DNA from 3 places in the Idiomarina sp. OXR-189 genome. Region 3 is predicted to be linked to each of the others. Evidence: predicted binding sites of a transcription regulator. Region 3 holds the regulator's gene; each other region holds the start of a gene.
The links. Region 3 encodes LexA, which represses DNA repair genes until DNA is damaged. Its sites were predicted from a motif close to TACTGTATNNNNATACAGTA; they were not measured.

Region 1 (4,438 bases), 1.3 Mb from region 3:
TCAAGCTGCCGACTCGCATCTTCTTGTTTTTCTTGAGCAAGGAATTGGTTATTGAGTCGAATATAAACAGCGATTAGCAAAACTGATGCCGTCGTGTAGGTTTGTATTGCATTCGCAGTTAATGCTGCTTCTTCTGCTGCACATCGAGCATTGTCAATAGTCTCAGATAGTATTGAGGCTGCGCTGCAGTAGCTTTTTTGCTGTAAATACTGGGTAGCTTCTTGCAGATGTTTCTGACTGCTAAAGTAAGCTGTGTAGGCATTATTCATTTTTGTCTCTTTCCCTATTGATCGTTATTGAAAACAAGTTAACGCAAATGATAACTGTTCGCAATAGGGTTTTTTGTAAATGTTCTTTTAAACGATCAAAAGCGACTGTTTGTGCGTAACACAGACTATAAGTAAATTTCTGAGGTCATTATGAAACACTATAAACAGAGCGACTTAGCCCAAATGAAAGATAGAGAGCGGGCTCGTTTCGTGAACTGCTTGTCTGGCTTTAAGAGCGCCAATGTCATAGGTACTCGTGATCGTCATCAGCAGGATAACCTGGCAATTGTGAGCTCTGTTGTTCACCTTGGTAGTAATCCGCCTTTTCTCGGTTTTATTATGCGCCCGCAATCAGTTACCAGGCACACCTGGGAGAATATCGAGGAAAGTGGTGTGTATACCATTAACCACGTCGGCGAGAGCTTTTTTAAAAGGGCGCATAAAACCTCTGCCCGTTACCCGAGAGAGCAGTCCGAGTTTGATGCTTGTGACCTAACACCTGAGTTTATGGATGGTTTTCACGCGCCCTATGTGGCTGAGAGCTCTTTGCGTATTGGTATGCAATTGGTTGAAATTATTCCGATACAACACAACGACACGGCGCTTATTGTTGGCGAAGTGCGTTGGGTCGATGTACAAGAGGATGTAGTTCAAAGTGATGGTTATATCGACATTGAAGGTCTGGGTACTATGACTATTTCCGGACTAGATGGTTATCACTTGACCTCTCGCGCAGCGCGTTTGTCGTACGCAAAGCCCGACGAAGAGTTGCGCGAATTGCACATCAACGGCGAGACTAAAGGCTAATAATATCGGGCGCTTTACGGCTGTGTTCTTTAGTGATCCAGAATAGCAATAAGCCTGCGAGGGACAAACCGCAGCCGACCCAACCGGTACCTTGCCAGCTCAGTGGTGAAACAATAGCTAAACCACCGAGCCAGGCGCCTAAGGCGTTGGCCGCGTTAAATGCGGAGTGATTCAGCGATGCTGCTAAGGTTTGTGCTTCTCCCGCTACATCCATAAGGCGGACCTGAAGCGCGGGAACCAAAGCCGCTGCACTGCCAAGTAGCAGGACCATTGGCATAACGCTCCAAATGCTTTCTAGCGTAAAGGGGAAAATACCTAGTATAACTGCTGACCAAATAAGTGAGCCACCAATCGTTAACTTAAGGCTTCGGTCCGCTGCCCAACCGCCGACTAAACTTCCTGCTAACGAGCCGATACCGTAGATAAGCAATGCAATAGGTATCCAGTGGGGAGCCAGTCCGGTAGCGTTAATCAAGGTGGGGGCTATGTAGCTTAAAACCGCAAACATGCCGCCAAAACCGATAGCGCCAATAGCCAGCGTTAGCCAAACCTGTGGGTTCTGTAAGGCTCTCATTTCGCCTCGAGCAGAGGTTTTTTGTTCGTTTGGATGTTGTGGAACCACAAGTGCAATCATAACCAGTGCAACTAAACCTAATGCACCAACAGTGTGGTAGACCGTACGCCAGTCGATGAGCTGCCCGAGCCATGTGGCTAGAGGGTTACCAACCAAAATGGCGATGGTAAGGCCCATCATAACCATAGTGACAGCCATACCGCGTTGGTTCCGGCGTACCATATCGGCAGCGACCAAACAGGCTATGCCAAAATAAGCCCCATGCGGCAGACCAGTTAGAAATCGTAAAATTTGCAGCAAAAAGTAATTATCGGCCGATGCGCTGGCAAAATTACCAATAGCGAAAACGAACAACAGTATGAGTAGCATAGGCTTACGAGGAAAGCGCGCAAAGAGGATAGTAATAAGTGGCGCACCGACAACAACACCTAAAGCGTAAAGACTGATTAAGTGCCCGGTTGTACGCGTGTCAGTATTAAAATCGGTAGCGACGTCAGGCAGCAAACCCATAATCACGAACTCACCGATACCAATAGCAAAACTGCCAATGGCCATGGCAAATATAGCCAGTCGAACTTGTGCTTTGGAGAACTGAGTCATGGGGCTGGCTGTATTCCTGTACTTATCGTCTTTGTTAAGAGTGCGCAGTTTAGCGAATGTGGCAGCTATTGCAATTACTTGCTTTATACTGTACAAATAACCAGTATCTGTAAACCTCAGCAAAGGACACAACCATGGCTGTAGTAACCCAATACGTAGTGATTCGCGATGGAGCCGAAAAAATGACATTTACCTCGAAAGCCGAAGCTGATGCACACGATAAAATGTTGGATATGGCAGAGGCGCTAACGCCCTTAATTGAAAGCAGCGAGCTTTTTACTGACGACAAGCAGCTTGAAGATATGGCGATGTTTTTAGCGAAAGAACGAGAAAATGTTTTAATAGCTCTGGGCGCCAAGAAACCGAAAAAGCCGAAAGCAGAAAAAACACTGGCAGAGAAAGTAGATAATAAAGCGGGTAATAAAGAGGCGACCAAGGCAGCATAGCTTTGGTGCATGAGAAGACTTTGGTAGTATAGCTATCTCTCTTTAAAAGACGTAATGAATAGGATCAGGCTATGACGCAAGAAACGATTTACCACATTGGTACTCCGGGTAAACCATGGGGTGTGGAAGAAAAAGCGCAATGGTTAGCGGAGCAAACTCAAAAGCGTTCATACTTTGATGATGTTGTTAGCAAAGTAGAGACATTTAAAGACGACTTTGACGTTGAACAATATGGCGAATTGGCTTACGAAAGCGCGACTTACCCGTTATTCGCGGTGAAAACTAAGAGTTGGGACAGTAATAAACCGACGGTATTAGTCACTGGTGGTGTACACGGCTACGAAACAAGTGGTGTTCACGGTGCGTTGCGGTTTATTGAAACCAAGGCGAAAGACTACAGTGAACAGTTCAACGTGGTTGTTGCGCCATGCTTAAGTCCATGGGGTTATGAAACCATTAACCGCTGGAGTCCGGCAGCTATTGATCCTAACCGTTCGTTTGTTGCTGAATCACCGGCTGGCGAGTGCGCTCATATTATGAAGTACGTCGCGGATTTAGGCGTAGATATTCTGGCGCACATTGACTTGCATGAAACCACAGATACTGACAACAGTGAGTTTCGTCCGGCAAAAGCCGCAATGGATGGTACCGTGAATACTAATTGGAATATCCCTGACGGCTTCTATTTGGTCGGTAATGCCGAAAAGCCTTACCCGGAATTCCAAAAGGCCGTACTGGACTCTGTTGAGAAAGTCACACACATAGCGGACGCTGACGATGAAAATAAACTGATTGGCGAAGACATTGCGCAGCGAGGTGTTATTTTACTGCCAACGTCTAAGCTGGGACTTTGCATTAGCTTCAGTAAAGCAGAGTACGCCACAACCACAGAAGTTTACCCCGACAGCCCCAAAGCAACGCCTGAGCAGTGTATTGAAGCTCAGGTCGCTGCAGTAACTGGCGGGCTGGATTTTTTGAAGTAAAACCCAGCCGACAGTGAAGTGGCTAGCGTCGTGTCGCCGGGCGGTTTTGTCTCGGCGCACGGCGCGAGTTATTTGGTCGGCTACCTCTGGGCTTTTGGATAGGCTCAGGTTTTATGCTCGGATCGGGCTCAAAACCCGGAACCACTTCTTTCGGTATCTCATTCTTGGTCAGCTTTTCAATGTCGCGTAGCAACTTATGTTCGTCAACGCAGACCAAAGAAGCGGCTTCGCCTTCGCTGCCGGCTCGACCGGTACGTCCAATGCGGTGCACATAGTCTTCGGCAACCTGCGGTAATTCAAAGTTGATAACGTGAGGTAATTCGTCGATATCAATACCGCGCGCGGCAATATCCGTCGCGACTAAGACTCGTAATTTACCCGCCTTAAATTGTGCTAAGGCTTTGGTTCTGGCGCCCTGACTCTTATTACCGTGAATAGCCATCGCAGGTAAGCCATCGTCAGTGAGTTGAGTCGCCAAGCGGTTTGCGCCGTGCTTGGTGCGGGTAAACACCAACACTTGTCGCCAGTTTTTGCTGCCAATTAGGTAGCTTAATAGCTCACGTTTGCGTTTTTTATCGACAGGGTAGACACGCTGCTCAATTGTATCTGCTGCTGCATTCTGGCGCGCAACTTCAACCAGTTTAGGTTGATGCATAAACTGCTGAGCCAGGGCTTTAATCTCTTTAGAAAAAGTGGCTGAGAAGAGCAGGGTCTGACGCTGTTCAGGAATCAGCTTCATGACTTTTTTTATGTCATGAA
Region 2 (4,438 bases), 310 kb from region 3:
TTTTATCCCAGTTTTCGACTTTAAGCGTAATAAGCCCTACTTCTTGTATGGTGCCATCAACATTGTGATCAGGCAGCTCTATCCAGTCGCCTATTGCGACCATACGGTTAGTGGCAAGCTGAACGCCAGCGACAAAGCCCATCAGTGTGTCTTTGAACACCACCATGAGTATGGCGGTCATGGCACCGAAGCCGCTGAGTAAGTACATGGGTGACTTATTCATGATAATAGCGACGGTGATAATGATGGCCATTAATACCAAGACCAATTTTACAACCTGAATAACGCCGGTTATCGGTACGTCCCGGGTTTTGGGTGTGTAGTCGTAGGCGATGGACACAAAGCTTGCAATAGATGTCAGGATGCTAGTAATAACCCAGGTAAGGTAAATACCGACGGCGGTTTGCAGAGGTGACTGCCAGCTTTCGAAGTCGTTGGTGAACAACACCGGAATAAAGCTATTAATAATAACAACCGGTGCTAAGTTGGCGCAGCGTTTGAAAAAACCACTGTCTACTAATGCCCGATACCACCGTTCCGGCGCTCGGCGCAGTGCACGTTCAATCGCATGGTCGAATACCCAATGGGCAATGACGTAAGTGATATAGCTTGCGACTAATATAATAGTCACACCGATGACTAAGCTGAGCTCCTGCAAATTGTTTTCGATGCCCATACTTTTCAGCCACTGCCTTACAAACTTAAAGTCCATGGCAACGCTCCTTATCGGGTTTCCGTGATGGTCTTACGGATATCATCAATGGTTTGATCTTTCTCGTGCCAACGCTGATTAAGCCAGTTTTGAAAGTGCTCTTTGAACTTCGGATCATTAGCGTAGTCGCCAATTAAGTCCGCCGTAACTGGCAGTGTTTTGATATCCACGTAAACGTTTTTGAGTCGTCCGCTGAGTAAATGCCAAACAACAGGGCGCGAATCGTTACCTGGGTAAACAATAGTCACGTCTAAAATGGCCTCAAATTGCTCTCCCATTATTTGCATGGAAAAAGCTGTTCCACCTGCTTTTGGAGGCAATAAATTTTTAAACGGGCTGTTCTTTTTCTTATGCTTTTCCGGCGTAAAGCGAGTGCCCTCACAGAAATTAACGACCGTTGTTGGGATATGTCGGAATTTAGCGCATGACCGTGTGGTTGTGGCGATATCCTTACCTTTTAGGTGAGGCTTTTTCTGTATCAAGTCCTTTGAATAGCGTTTCATAAAAGGCATATCTAAGACCCAGCATCCCCACCCGATAACGGGTATCCACATAAGCTGAGACTTTAGGAAAAAACGAGGCGTCGGCATATGGCGGCGGGTTAAATGCATTAATACAAGAACATCCACCCAGCTGCGATGATTCGCCATGACCATATACCAGCCGTTTTCGTGGAGATCTAAGTCACCTTTTATATGCCATTCCATGCGTTGAGTCAGCTGGAACATCATTGACATGCAATAAGCCCAGACGCGGAATAGTCCGTTAGCGGCGGCTGAACACAAGCGTTGAGTTGCAGGAAAAGGCAGAAGGATTTTGAAAACACCGACACCAATAATCAAAACGCCGATAATAGCGGTTGTGATAACTCCCCACAGTAAGTGAGCGATGACTCTGAAGGGAATAAGTAACGATGTCAGCATATTTCCTGGTGCCTTCCTAAAAGTAAATAGTTACAGAAATAATAACTTAAGCCGTGCTTTATGTCTGTTGCGAAAGGGTAAAAAATAATGATACTGTACAAATATACAGTATTGGAGGGCAGTATGCAGCCAAATCTACAGCGACTGATAGAAAAGGGGGTTGTTTGGCAGGGCCAGACAAAAGCGCCTCAAGCTGACCATTACATAAAAACAGGCTTTTCCAAGCTTGATGAGCTGTTAGGTGGTGGTTGGCAAACTCCCGGGTTGCATGAATGGCAGTTAGAGACGCCTTTTTCAGAGCAGCGGTTGTTATTGCCGCTTGCGCAACAAGCTATTGAACAGGGGCTTGCAGTGTTTTGGGTAAACCCGCCTGCGCAGTTGTCTGCCGCCAGTCTGCATTATCATGACTTAGCCGATGCTATGCATGTTGTGGTTGAGGCCAAAGCAAGTGATGCCTGCTGGGCTCTTGAGCAGATATTACAGACCAAAAACACTATGGCGTTTGCCTGGCTTCCGCAAAAAGAAACGACATCTCCGAAAGTCCGGCGCTGGTATAAAGCGGCGGAGTCCGGGCAAATGGGCATCGTTATTAGCGGTTTTAGCGATCACCCGGAGGCTCGACCTTATAGTAACCGGTTAAAAATACGTTTAACGGAAAATGGATTAGCTTTGGATATTTTAAAGCGCAAGTCCGGATGGCCTGTTGAGAATATAGAGCTGAGCTAATGTGGTTATATTGTCACTTTCCGCAGTTGCTGTTAGACACCCTGTTAAAAGCACAGCCCGAGTTCGAGAAACAGGCAGTCGCGCTTTATCAGGTTCAAAACGGACAGTCACTTATTGAGCAAAGTAATCAAGTCGCTCAGCAGGCGGGAGTTAGTCAGGGCATTGCCAGTGTTATGGCTATAGCTCTCTGCGAAGACTTAAAGCTAAAAGAGTACAGTGTGACAAAAGAAGAAAGGCTTCTTTGTGGCGTAGCTGACCATTTTTACCAGTGGGCGGCCAAATTGGTATTAGAGCCGCCGCAGGGCATATACGTAGAGCTCGATAGCCTCGAAAAGTTGTACGGTGGGTTGTCGAATACGGTGAAAACGTTGCATTTGGCGGTAAAACAACTGAACGTGAGATCGCAGCTGGCGGTGGCTAACAATGCGTTAGCAGCGAAAGTGCTGGCTGAAGCCGATGCCCCGCTGACAATGAAGGATGAAAAAGCCGATCATCAGTTAAAAGGTTTATCCATAAAAAGTAGCGGCTTACCGGACAAAATTGTTCGAAACTCGTTATCCGCAGGCATTTTCTCTATTGGTGACTTACTGGACATCCCCGGTAGTGACATTGGCCGTCAGCTTGGAAAAGAAGCTCTGTTTTATATACAAGAGCTAAAAGGTGAGCTGAAAACGCAGCGAGTCAGTGACTTTTACCAGCCGTCCGAGCGTTTTTTTCAGCACGTCGACTTAGTTTCCGAGGTATCTAATTGGCAGGGCTTACGCTTTCCTATGAAGCGGCTGCTTAATGAATTAGAAAGCTTTTTGTATCAGCGCCAAAAAGTTGTGCAACATATAAAGTTTCAGCTGTACCAACGCGATAAAAGTTGCTCAGAGATTAGGGTTGCAACAGCAAGCCCCAGTTGGCGCGCGCAAAGTTTTTGGTCATTACTGCAGTTAAAAATGGAGCAAGCTCCTTTAAGCGCACCTGTTTTGGAGGTGTCTCTTCAGGCATCAGACTTCTCTTCATTGTCGGTAAAAACAAGTCACTTTTTTCATGATGCAAAAGACACCCAGGGCCTATTTCCTCTCATTGGAAAATTACAGGTGAAGCTTGGCGAAAGTGCGGTTTATACCCCGGCAGTGAGCGATGATCCCAGACCCGGTATTAATGAATACAAACAACCGCCCTGCCGTTTCGACGGTTTCTCCGTCAAGCCTGTTAAGCGCCCTTTATGGCTAAATCACCCTGAACCGGTCAACTTGGATGAATGGTCTTTAAGCGACGGCCCGGAGCGAAAGCGTTGCGGATGGTGGGACAACCAACCAATAGAGCGAGACTACTGGATAGCGACTGACAGTAAGCATCGCAAAGGTTGGCTTTTTTATGAGTCTGGGCAGTGGTATTTGCAGGGATGGTTTAGCTGATCTGGCTTCACACCCACTCAGCCTGAGGTCTTATTATGGCATTTGCAGAGTTACACGCACTCAGTCATTACAGCTTTCTGCGCTCAGCGGCTGCGCCAGAAGAGTTGGTATGCAGAGCAAAACAGCTAGGCTACTCAGCTATAGCCATTACCGACGAATGCTCGGTTGGAGGAGTTGTTAAAGCCTATGAAGAGGCTAAGCAGCGCGATATTAAGCTCATTATAGGCAGTGAGTTTCATATTGCGGACTACGGCACTTTTGTCGTCCTAGCTCCAACGCGAGACGCCTATGCTGAATTGAGCCAGAAAATTACTGAATTTCGTGGGCGCTCGAAAAAAGGCAGTTACCAGGCGAATATTGAGGACTTTTTCACGGGTTTTTCGGACTGCTTTTTGTTATGGCTTCCGGATTTTCAGCAACATCAACTCGTGGCTGTTGGCAAAAAACTTTGCCATGTTTGGCATTCGCGATTTTGGCTGTTGTACGAAAGGCATTACCAGGCCGATGACAGCGAGACATTCAATGCAATCGTCGAGCTTAACAAAGCATTAAAAGCCAGGGTAGTTTGTGCCGGTGGCGTACGTATGGCAGCAAAGCAGCAACAACCATTGTTTGACACCATGAGCGCTATACGCGAAGGCCATAGTTTGTATGAAAACAGTGGTGTCGCA
Region 3 (4,438 bases):
TGGCTAAGAGCTCTTGCTCACGCTCGCGAGCGGCTTCTTGCTCTGCTTCAAGCTCGGTTATCCACTTTTCGTATTCAGCCGGCTCTTTGGCAATAACAACCACAGGCATGAATCCGTGATCCTGACCGCAAAGCTCGGCGCACTGACCACGGTAAATACCAGGCTCGTCTACTTTGGTCCAGGTTTCGTTGATGAAGCCGGGGTTAGCGTCTTTCTTAACCGCGAAGTCAGGAACCCACCAACTGTGAATAACGTCGTCGGAAGTTACCAGGAAGCGGACTTTTTGACCCGTTGGAATAACCAGCGGGCGATCGACTTCGAGTAAGTAGTTTTCGCTTTTGTCGAATTTATTGTCTATTTGTTCTTGTTGAGTCGCCAAACGACTGAAGAACTCAACGTCATTCTCGAAGTATTTGTAGTGCCATTTCCATTGCGAACCCGTAACCTGAATAGTGACATCAGCGTCTGATGTATCTTCCATAGCAATTAGAGTTGTTGTTGCCGGAATGGCCATACCCACAAGAATTAACAGTGGAATAATGGTCCAGGCAATTTCAACTTTTACGTTCTCGTGGAAATTCGCTGGTTTGGGGTTTTTCGATTTGCGATGGCGAATCATCGAAATGAACATTAAACCGAACACGACCACACCAATGGCACAACAGATGTAAAATATCGTCATGTGCAGGTCGTAAACTCGGTTACTGACTTCAGTAACACCCTTGGTTAGGTTGAGTTGGTTTTCTGCGCTAGCAGGTAAGCTCAACATAGCCAATAGTGCCCACAGAGGCTTCATTTTCACGTGACTTCTCCTCTTATTCTTCAATGAGACCGAAAGGCCAATTCCGATCAAAATTCGAAGAACAAAGAGGTAAGCAGAAAAAGGAACAGCTTCTCCCCAGAAATCACTTTCTCTACAGACTCTTTGTTATAATTATCGTTGTTATAATATTTTTATAGTCGGGTAGTACATTTATTAACTAATTTACAAAGAAAGATCCAGATCAAATCAAACAAATGGTCAATAAATGAACTGATCTGTTAAAAAAAGGCTGCCGAAGCAGCCTATCAAGGAAGAAACACACTAACGAGGATTTAGTGGAGGTGGGATGTTAGTGTGTTTTTATCAAACAGGAAGTATTGAGTGTGACTTAATTTACTTGCCATTTTTGCGCGCTGCCATGTGCGGCTTGAGACAGAGTCGAGATAGGCAATAACCATACTGCTGTTTCCCGCTAATAGCGCTTGCTCCAATGCCCACTCACAACGTTCGGCAGAGTGACTGCGTAACCAACGAATTTGATGCTCCGCAACACCGGATTCAATAAGCTGGGCAATGACATTTTTGTCACCGCCGATAACAGTAACCCACTCACTTGGCTTTTGTTGTAAAGCATTCTGAACAGCTGGTGATAAGGCGTCTGTCTCGACTGCCTCTGCGCCTGTTTCTTGTTCAAACTTAATATCCGTCGGTGCAGCTTTCCACAAACCCGGGTGGTGCAATTTGTTGTTCTGTTGAATTTTCATAGTGCAGCTCCATTTCTGATAACACCAACCGCCAGACCTTCAATCGCGAATACTTGCGATGCTAGATCAACAGTGATGGTGGAGAATTCTGGATTTTCCGGATGTAACAAGACAGTGCGACCTTTGCGCTCAAACCGTTTTACCGTGACTTCGTCTTCAACCCGAGCAACAACAACCTGTCCATTTCTGGCTTGCTCAGTTTTATGCACGGCAAGTAAGTCACCGTCCAAGATACCAATGTCTCTCATGCTCATACCGTTAACTTTCAGGAGAAAGCTGGCGGCAGGCTGAAATAATGATTCGTCGACTTTGTAATGCCCTTCAACATGCTGTTCTGCAAGCAGCGGCTCACCGGCGGCGACCTGGCCAATCAGCGGCAAACCTTCGGCGACATCAAAGTCGTCGCCCACTAAGCGAATGCCGCGAGACATACCTGGCATAATTTCAATAACACCTTTACGCGCTAACGCCTTTAAATGCTCTTCGGCGGCGTTGGCAGAACGAAAGCCAAGCTTGGAAGCAATTTCCGCACGTGTCGGCGGCATACCGGTTGCGTGCAGGTTGTCTTTAATAAGCTCTAATATTTCAGACTGTCTTGGTGTTAAAGGGCGCATATTCGAACCTGTGTTTATGTACAGTTATACTGTGAGTATATACAGGTATTTTTATTTCGCAAGTCATTTCACCAACGACTTTTATTTTTTAAGTTGGTATCCTATAGCTCTGTTTAAAACAGAGGTTGATGTATGAGCAAAAAAAGCCCTTTTTACGCGGTGTTGAAGTATCCGTTACGTTGGCTAACACGGTTCGAAGATATTTGGGACGGCGATGAAACTGATCACAAAACCACGGTGCAAAAGCCGGTGGCTTACGTTATGCGTTCAACCTCCACTGCTGATCTGTCCATATTGCAGCGTGCAGCTAAGCGCCGAGGCCTGCCTGATCCTCTCGAACCGCTTGAAATTAATGGCAAAGAATACAGCCGGGTTATGTATTTGGAAGAATTTGCCAACGAAACCTCTGAAAAAGCGGTGGAAGAATTCCATCAGTTATTGAAGTTACATAAAGACAATAGCAACCTCGACTTACAGCTGATACCCGCTGGGGTGTTCTGGGGGCGCCAGGCAGGCCAGGAAGCAATTGCCGGCAAGGCAATGACAGGTGACCTCGATAACCCAGGCGCTATTCGTAAATTCTGGCTTGTGCTTTTTTCAGGTCGTCAGGTCTTGTTGCGCTTCTCGCGTAGCGTCAGTTTAGGTCAAATGGCTAATGATTACGGCGCAGACATGCGCATAGCCCATAAATTGGCGCGTGTTGCCCGTGTTCACTTTGTTCGCATGCGTCATGCAGTTGCCGGACCCAAGCTCAGTCATCGGAAAGAGCTTATGGCGCAGCTCATTAACACGCCAGCGCTCAAGAAGGCCGTTGCCGACGAGGCCAAAGGCAAAAAAATTAGTGAAGAGGAAGCTCGCAAAAAAGCACTCTCTTACATTGACGAAATTGCGGCGAATTACAGCTCGACGTTAGTGCGAGTACTTGACCGCTTTATGACCTGGATGTGGAACCGTATTTATAACGGTATTCATGTAAAAGGCGGTGAACGCATACGTCGTCTTGCTCAGCAGGGACACGAAATTATCTACGTGCCGTGTCACAGAAGTCACATGGATTACTTGCTACTGAGCTATGTTATTTATAAAGAAGGCTTGGTGCCTCCGCATATTGCAGCAGGGGTCAATCTGAACTTCTTCCCGGTTGGCGGCATTTTCCGTCGTGGTGGAGCATTCTTTATACGCCGCAGTTTCCGTGGCAATAAGCTTTATTCCGCGGTATTTCGCGAGTACTTGTGCTGGCTGTTTCAAAAAGGCTACCCGGTGGAATACTTCAGTGAAGGCGGTCGTTCCAGAACTGGGCGTTTATTGCCGCCAAAGACTGGCATGCTCGCTATGACCGTTCAGGGTATGCTGCGTGATCAACAACGTCCAGTGTCGTTGGTGCCGGTGTATCTTGGTTATGAACACATCATGGAAGTCGCCACTTACCTGAAGGAGTTAAAAGGTAAGGACAAAGAGAAAGAATCCGTTTTTCAAATTCTAAAAACAATTACCAAATTGCGTAATTTTGGTCAGGGCTTTGTAACTTTCGGCCAGCCTATCGATTTAAAGCATACGCTAGACTGTAATGCGCCCGACTGGCATAAGTCGGTAACGCGAGGGGCCGAAGAGCCGCTAAGACCGAATTGGTTAACCCCCGTGGTCAATGGTTTGGCTGAGCGTGTTATGCAGGGCATAAACGACTCTGCAGCCGCAAACAGTGTGAACCTAACGGCTCTGGCATTACTCAGCTCTGAGCATCATGCGCTGACGAAAGAAGAGCTATTAGCTCAGCTGGAAGTGTATCTGGGTGTGTTAAAAGAAGTGCCTTACAGTACCGATATTAGTGTGCCTAAAGAAACACCGGAAGAATTGTGGCAGCAGGCGCTGCGCACCGATAAGTTTAAAGTTGAGTCAGATACTATGGGCGAAGTTATCTCGCTCGAACGTATGTCGGCTATTGCGATGACATACTACCGCAACAACATACTGCACATGATGGTTGTGCCGGGCATTATTGCCTCAATCATTATGGCGAAAAAGCGCGTGTCGGTAGATGAAATTGTCGAGCGCACTCAAGCAATTTACCCCATGCTAAAAGCTGAACTTTACCTGAGTCACACCGCCGAGGATATTCCGCTGTGGGTAGAGGCGCTGTGTGAGGAGCTGGCACGTCAGCAATTAATTACCCGCGAAGGTAGCGACTGTGTCATTGCGAAGCGTGAAAGTGCGCAGTGGTATCGTTTGCGCTTGCTAGCCAACAGTGCCAGTGAAACTCTGCAGCGCTACTGTATTGTGTTAGAGCTTCTGCAGCAGGC

Region 1: a site for LexA is predicted at 2,337-2,356, ahead of UM402_RS08015 (YebG family protein). Genes of this name have one in related genera too.
Region 2: a site for LexA is predicted at 1,727-1,746, ahead of UM402_RS12710 (ImuA family protein). Genes of this name have one in related genera too.

What each region holds. Positions count from the first base shown of each region.
Region 1 covers NZ_CP139706.1:1,622,121-1,626,558, reverse strand. Annotated here, with positions in the region: gene UM402_RS08030 (hypothetical protein) at 1-269, opposite strand, end outside; gene UM402_RS08025 (flavin reductase family protein) at 420-1,076, shown strand; gene UM402_RS08020 (MFS transporter) at 1,066-2,250, opposite strand; gene UM402_RS08015 (YebG family protein) at 2,385-2,696, shown strand; gene UM402_RS08010 (M14 family metallocarboxypeptidase) at 2,768-3,679, shown strand; gene UM402_RS08005 (DEAD/DEAH box helicase) at 3,702-4,438, opposite strand, start outside.
Region 2 covers NZ_CP139706.1:2,593,851-2,598,288, reverse strand. Annotated here, with positions in the region: gene UM402_RS12720 (mechanosensitive ion channel family protein) at 1-712, opposite strand, end outside; gene UM402_RS12715 (acyltransferase) at 724-1,635, opposite strand; gene UM402_RS12710 (ImuA family protein) at 1,759-2,361, shown strand; gene UM402_RS12705 (Y-family DNA polymerase) at 2,361-3,767, shown strand; gene UM402_RS12700 (error-prone DNA polymerase) at 3,803-4,438, shown strand, end outside.
Region 3 covers NZ_CP139706.1:302,325-306,762, forward strand. Annotated here, with positions in the region: gene coxB (cytochrome c oxidase subunit II) at 1-796, opposite strand, end outside; gene UM402_RS01435 (hypothetical protein) at 1,096-1,527, opposite strand; gene lexA (transcriptional repressor LexA) at 1,524-2,141, opposite strand; gene plsB (glycerol-3-phosphate 1-O-acyltransferase PlsB) at 2,274-4,438, shown strand, end outside.